DNA from 3 places in the Arthrobacter sp. BB-1 genome. Region 3 is predicted to be linked to each of the others. Evidence: riboswitches for the same ligand, from Rfam matches in the RefSeq annotation. Region 3 holds a riboswitch; each other region holds the start of a gene.
What was found. Region 3 has a riboswitch for cyclic di-AMP ahead of FHJ30_RS21580 (M23 family metallopeptidase). Riboswitches for the same ligand answer to the same signal wherever they lie in the genome.
Positions count from the first base shown of each region.

Region 1: linked by a shared signal. The riboswitch ahead of FHJ30_RS04665 (M23 family metallopeptidase) and the one ahead of FHJ30_RS21580 (M23 family metallopeptidase) in region 3 are both predicted to bind cyclic di-AMP.
Region 2: linked by a shared signal. The riboswitch ahead of FHJ30_RS11075 (LysM peptidoglycan-binding domain-containing protein) and the one ahead of FHJ30_RS21580 (M23 family metallopeptidase) in region 3 are both predicted to bind cyclic di-AMP.

Region 1 is NZ_VDEV01000009.1:23,809-26,062, reverse strand. It holds gene FHJ30_RS04665 (M23 family metallopeptidase) at 52-873, opposite strand; cyclic di-AMP (ydaO/yuaA leader) riboswitch at 884-1,127, opposite strand; gene FHJ30_RS04660 (metal-dependent transcriptional regulator) at 1,246-1,938, opposite strand; gene serC (phosphoserine transaminase) at 2,219-2,254, shown strand, end outside.
Region 2 is NZ_VDEV01000019.1:167,893-170,146, forward strand. It holds gene FHJ30_RS11070 (lytic transglycosylase domain-containing protein) at 1-505, opposite strand, end outside; cyclic di-AMP (ydaO/yuaA leader) riboswitch at 861-1,054, shown strand; gene FHJ30_RS11075 (LysM peptidoglycan-binding domain-containing protein) at 1,058-1,891, shown strand; gene FHJ30_RS11080 (YdiU family protein) at 2,024-2,254, opposite strand, start outside.
Region 3 is NZ_VDEV01000005.1:67,904-70,157, forward strand. It holds gene FHJ30_RS03160 (cytochrome c oxidase assembly protein) at 1-94, opposite strand, end outside; gene FHJ30_RS21580 (M23 family metallopeptidase) at 273-1,151, opposite strand; cyclic di-AMP (ydaO/yuaA leader) riboswitch at 1,155-1,347, opposite strand; gene FHJ30_RS03170 (hypothetical protein) at 1,496-1,816, shown strand; gene FHJ30_RS03175 (thioredoxin-like domain-containing protein) at 1,936-2,254, shown strand, end outside.

The sequences.
Region 1 (2,254 bases), on a different contig from region 3:
ACATTCAGGTCACGGCATGTCACGACGATCTGATAGTTAACCGTCATTTGACTAGAGCCAGCCGGTGGGATCGACTACTTCACCGTTGACCTGCACCTCGAAGTGGAGGTGGCAGCCAGTGGAGGCGCCCGTGGTCCCGCTGAGGGCAACAACGTCCCCGCGGGAGACCGTCTGCCCTTCCTTCACGCTGAAGGAGGAGAGGTGGTTGTACGTGGTTTCCAGTCCGTTGCCATGATCCACCACAACGCGGTTTCCGCCGCCGAACTGGTGCCAGCCCACGAAGGTCACCGTGCCGGTGGCGGCAGCGAGGACGGACGTGCCGCACTGGGCCACGTAGTCCTGGCCGCGGTGGAAGTCGCCTGAGCCGCCAGTAATGGGGCTGACGCGGTAGCCGAAGGGGGATGCCGTGGTCAGTGTGGCCAGCGGCGCGCCGAGGCTTCCGGCCGAGGCGGCCCGTGACACAGAGCCGGCGGACTGGGCACTGAGCAGCTGCTTGAGCTTGCCGTCCGGATCCGCCTGGGTGACGACGGCCGAGCGGCTGAAATCGATCTGGGCGCCGGCCTCCGCTGAGACCTGGGGCTGCGGAGTGACGGCTGAAGCTGCGACCGGCGTGACACCGGGAGCGTTGTTTGCCATCACGGGACTGGTGGCCGGCACTGTCACGGTCAATACCAGGCCTGTGGCGGCGAGTGCGATTCCGGCCTTTTGGCCGATCCCGCTGGCTGCCGCGAACTCGGTGACCTGGCGGAAGGGACCACGACGGCGGCGCGCATCACGGTGCGGATCGCGGGGGCGTTCCGTGGTGATGACTTCGACAACCCGCGGCGTCGCAGCGGGTACCGCGGCGCGGCGGCGTCCCCTGGGGGTCTGCATGGACAAGAAGGGTTCCTCTCTGGAAAGCCTGCGAAGTTAGCTGTCGGATTCGGGTCAGAGAGTTCAAAGACCCGGTCCGCCGTAAGCAAGCTTCGGCACAGGAGGTATCCACGGAGGATCCTTCACTGGAAGAGGCTTGCTGCTGACGGACTTCACCCCAAGGCAGTCCCCCGGCTGCCGCTTGTGGTTCCCCCGCCTCTGCCAGTAATGACTCGTGCACCTGGTCCGCTGGCAGAGCTCGGCTCCGGATCAGGTAACGCTTTAGTATCAACGCTTGGGTTTAACTATAGGGCCATAAGTCCCAAAGTAACAATTCCGTTATCTTTGCGTAACCGGCGCCCAATGGGGTAGCCCGGAGGCCCCAAGCCGCCCCTAGCGTACGGCCACGAAGACGTGCGCCGCGACTTCGGGCGGCAGTTCCAGGGCCCCTTCGATGCCCGGGACGCGGACCGAGATGTACTCCCCCACCCGCTCCAGCGATACGGAGGCGCCGGGCCGGATTCCGCCCTCATCCAGCTGGACCAGCAGCTCGGGTTCCACCTGAATCGGCTCAGCCAGGCGGCTAACGGTCACTTCCGAGGCCGGGCCATAGGACTTCATGGCCTCAAGCAGGCTGACGGCCGCGTCCGCGGAGGCCTGCGCCTGGCCGCCAAGGGCCGCCAGGCCGGGGATGGGGTTGCCGTACGGGGACTCGGTGGGGTGGTTCAGCATTTCGTAGATGCGCCGTTCCACCCGCTCGCTCATCACGTGCTCCCAGCGGCAGGCTTCATCATGGACGTAGGCCCAGTCCAGGCCAATGACGTCGGCAAGGAGCCGCTCGGCCAGCCGGTGCTTCCGCATGACTTCCGTGGCGCGCTTCCGTCCCACTTCCGTAAGTTCAAGGTGCCGGTCCCCCGAAACCACCACCAGCCCGTCCCGTTCCATCCGGCCGATGGTCTGTGACACAGTGGGCCCGGAGTGGCGCAGCCGCTCCGCAATCCGGGCGCGGAGGGCAACGATGTTTTCTTCCTCAAGCTCCAAGATGGTCCGAAGGTACATCTCCGTAGTGTCGATCAGATCCGTCATCCAGCTCAGCTCCTCGAGCGCAGTACCTTGCGTTGTCCCACCGTACCGCCTTCACATGCGGCGTGGTCCGTTGGAAAGCTTAGCCTATTTTGAGTTTGTCCGAATAGTTGACGGCGAGGGCGGGCCCTGTCTCAATGTCTGGACTATGACGGTCCAGGTTCCCGCTGAAACAGCTGTTCGGGCAGAATAAGGGAGGGCCCGGGCCACAGTCGCCGCCGACTGCCTGCCGCCCACCATCCGTCCGGACCAACAGCCCGTCCACGCCGAAATTGGAGCACCTGTGAGCGAAAACAGCATCACTATTCCCGCCGACCTC
Region 2 (2,254 bases), on a different contig from region 3:
GCCCCGCCGTTTTGCCGCCCACCAGCTGGACCAGATTGAGCCCGTGCACGTTGTTGTTCTCGATCGCGTCCAGCGCCACGAAGAACCCCATGTTCGTGCCGCCGGTCTTGTAGGACTGGACGGCCAAGGCTCCGATGTCCCTATTGTGGCGGACGAGTTCGGCGTTGGCCTGCCCCGCCTGTTCCGCCAGGGCCCCTACCCTTGCGGTGGACGCAGCCAGGACGGCGTCAGCCGCTGCGGACTCGGCGGCGGACGCCACGGCTGCGGTGCCCAACGCCTCCGACTGCGCCTGCAGCCCGTCCAAAAGGCCGGTGATCCTACCGATCTCCGCTGCCGTACCGGCCTCGGTCAGCTTGGCCCGCTGCACGTCCTCCCACGAGGGGTAATCACCAGGCGGAAGGCCTTCTGCCGCGCCGGCGGGAGACAGCCAAACACTGCCGGCGAGGGCGGCGGCCAACAGTACCCCCGGCAGGACGTGCCGGGCATGTGTAACGAAACGCGACATAGTTCCGAAGCTTACCGGCCTCAACCTTCACTTTAAGGATGAGCGGCCTGCATCGTTATACAGCGGAGACACTCCCCATTACATCCGAGCTGAGCGCCCGGGCCGGCCACGAAGGGAACCTCCAAAGGCGGTCCACGGCAAGGTCATCCGCCCCAGGGTTTATGACTCTGTGACGATTCCATCTTCCTTCGGCGTACCGCCCGCATCTTCCGAGGTCAGCGCCGGAGGAAGGAAGAGTCGATTCGATGGCGTAAACCGAGAGGACGGCCTCGCATGTTACCCAAATGTGACAATCGGAGCCGGGCCGGGTTATGGTCTTCAGGTGTCCCTCCCACACGGGACATTCCCCTCAGCTTGCCGAGCCCTGCCGCTGACCCGGGAACCAATCGCTTTCCAGCTGGCAGGGACGGGGGAACCAAGTTTCCACGGCCTCTTTGAGGCCTTGGGGTTAAGTCGCTAGCGCCTCCGTTCCTTTTCGGAGTTGCTCCCGGCCGGGTATCTCCAACCCGAACCCGACAGCTCACCCCGCAGGCATGGGAGAGGCGATCTACTGTGTCAAAAAATTCCACCACCGCCCGTCACCGCGCGACTCCGGCCCGCTCCATCATCCTCGAAGGACTGGCCGTTTCGGCCAAGTCCCAAGCCAGGACCCTGGGCCGCCCGGCACTCGCCGTGGCAGCCGCATCCGGCATTGCCTTCGGCGTCGGCGCCCCGGCGCACGCCGGTGTGACCGGTCCGGACACCACCGAGACCACTAACGTCCAGGCCTCTGCCGCGCCGGCAGCAGCAGTTGCTGCCCCCGCCGCCGCAGCCGGTACCGTCCACACGGTTGTATCCGGGGACACACTCGGCGCCATCTCGGCCGCCTACGGCGTCACCCTCAACGATGTCCTGACCGCCAACGGACTGGCCATTTCTGCGGTCATCTACCCCGGCGACCAGATCCAGATCCCGGCTGCAGGCTACGCCCCGGCGGCTCCGGCCGCCGCACCGGCACCGGCTCCGGTCCAGACCGCTGCTGCCACCGCACCTGCCAACACGGGGATGAACCTGTCCTACGCGTCCGCCAGCACCGGTACGGGCACCGGCGCAGCTATCCTGGCCAACGCCTACAGCCAGGTGGGCCAGATCCAGGACTGCACCGCCATGGTTGAAGAGGCCCTGCGTTCTGTTGGCAAGTCCGTAGGCGACCTGGCCCCCGGCCAGTTCTACCAGTACGGCTCCACCGTGGGCTCCCCCGCCCCCGGTGACCTGGTGATCACCGCCGGCCATGTGGGCGTCTACGCCGGTGACGGCCAGGTTGTCAGCGGCGGCGTAAACGGCAACCAGACCGCTGTGCACTCCATCAGCTGGCTGAGCGGCGCATCCTTTGTCCGCGTAGCGTAACCAGCGGCAGCGGCACGTCCTGCTAGTAGCGGCAGGCCCGCCGTGCACACAGGGGCGGCAGCCGGGTTTACCGGCTGCCGCCCCTGTCCATTTCCGGTGAAGCCTCCTGGGCGTCCTGTTGCCCCGCAGCCGCTAGGTGCCGCAGAAGGTCAGGTATTTGCCGAAGTCCTCGGGCGGTCCCTCCGTGTAGCGTTCCAGCCCCTCGCGCTCCCGGAACGGGGACCTGACAGCCTCAAGCATCCGGTTGAACGGGCCAAGATCCCCCTCGGTGGCGGCGGCCAGCGCTTCCTCCACCAGGTGGTTCCTGGGGATGTAGGCGGGGTTCACGCTGTCCATGAGTTCGGCGTCGGGCTTCAACGCGGT
Region 3 (2,254 bases):
CCGTCAGGACGGCCGCGGCTAGACCGCCTGCAGTCCACGCCGCTGTCACCGGGCCGGGAGGCCTCTTGCGCAACGCCACCTTCATTCCTTCCATTCTTTCCGTACCTTCCGGGCGAGTGCATTTCTCCGGTGCCGCCGGTCAGGGCCCGACCCGCATGGGAAGGGGCCTGCACGCGCGCAGAGGCCCGACAGCCGTCGGGTCTTGGGGGCCGGGAAGGGCCACTGCGTGCCGGCATGAACAGAACCGGAAAGAGTCGCTGCCGGAGGCCTTGTTAAAGCCAGGCTGAGGGATCGACCGTCTGGCCGTTAACAATGACTTCGAAGTGAAGGTGGCAGCCGGTGGAGTTTCCGGTTGTGCCGGCAATCCCGATCCGCACCCCGGTTTCAACGGCCTGGTTTATCCGTACACCGATCGTTTCGAGGTGGTTGTAGGTGGTTTGGAGGCCGTTCCCATGGTCGATGACAATACGGTTGCCGCCGCCGTAAGGGCTGAATCCGGCTTCGATGACAGTCCCCTTGCCGGCGCTTAAGACTTCCGTGCCGCAGCCGGCGGCGAAATCCTGGCCCGTGTGCAGTTCACCACCCAAGCCGGTCAGGGGATTGGCCCTGTATCCGAACGGTGAATTGGTCACCGGATTTAGTACGGGGGAGCTGAGCCTGGCTCCCGCCGGTGGAACCCGCTGTCCGGAAGTCTGCGCTTTGGATGCCTCTACCGCTTGGGGGGATGGGGCTTCTGCGGCAGGCGTCTCCTTCGGCGCAACGGCGGGCCCCGGGTTGGCGGGGACCGGGGGCGCCGGGCTGGTGGTCACCTCCGTACGACCGAAGTCCAGCTGCGCATCGGCTGCGGCAGTCACGGGCGCAGATGCAGTCAGCGCTGAACTTCCTGCTGCCTGCAGTTCGGTGCCGGTGGAGGCCTGCGGGGCGACCGCGTGTGCGGAGGCCAGGGACGCTGTCAGGGCCACGCCGGAGGCGATGACTGCCAGCGCGGCCTTGCGTCCGCGGTGGCGTGATGACCCGTCAGCGGACGGGTCAGTACGGCGCCTGCCCTGAAGTGGGGGCGCGGCGCGGCGCCGCCCACTGGCGGGCCTTGCCGTTGCTGGCGGGTGTGCACCGGGCACAGGGGAGTACCCCGCAGGGGTGTGGATGTTCACAAAATGTCCTTCTGCCGGCGCCTGCGGGGTTAGCTGTCGGATTCGGGTCAGGAACAATAACCCGGCCCCTGTCCGCGTGCACCTTGATGGCTGCACAGCGGTTCAGGGGCTTCACCCCAAGACGGCCGAAGGGCCGTCGTTGATGGGTTCCCCACCTCTGCCAGGTGAACTTGAATGGGCCCGGCAGCTGGCAGAGTTCGACGCGCCGCCCGGGAAACACCCTCTTGATGGCATTTCCTCACCAGTATTGACCTTCCACTATGGAGGAAGGTCAATACTGGGACGAGCCTGATCACCAATCACCCGCTCCCACCCCGTATGGCCGAGCGTTGAAAGGAACGACTGTGTCATCTACTTCCAAGGGCCAGAACAGCCGGACAGGGCTGCTGGCCGTGGGCGGCTTTGTCCTGCTGCATGTGCTGTGCTGCGGGCTGCCGCTGCTGATTGCGGCCGGAGCACTGGGTGCGGCCGGCTCATTCCTGGGTAATCCGTGGGTCATCCTTGGCGCTGTGGCCCTGGCTGCGGTTGTACTGCTCTGGGCGCTCCGGCGCCGCCGGCCGGGTGCGTCGGGTGGGATGAATGACTGCTGCGCACCCGCCGCTGCCTCCGCGTCTAACCAGGATCGCAACGCAGGCAGGGCCTCGCAGCCCACCGGCGGCCGGTGATCGAGAGTCACCCTGGCAACAGGGCCGGGGGTCGGGCGCCGTGGAGGTGGCCTTCATGGCGGAGTTTCCTGGCACTGCTGCTTGCCGGTGCCGCAGCCGTAACCCTGTTCGTGTCGTTCATGCCGTCCTATGCACCGCAGACGGACCACGGGGAGGGGCCGGCGGCAGCAGCCGGGTTTACCGCTGCGACAAGCCAGGGGGAACAGGTGCCGGTGCCGGGATCGAAGCCGAGCGTGCTCTTTTTCTTCTCCATTGAGTGCGGCGCCTGCGGACCGGGAACCCGGATGCTCGCCGAGGTCCAGCGAAGTTCTCCTGCTGCCGTGAACTATGTTGCCGTGGACATCGCGCCCTACGAAACGGCCGACGAAATCAAGGAATTCCTGGCCGGGAACGGGGCGTCATCCCTGGCCTTTGCCTCTGATACCGATACACGGCTCA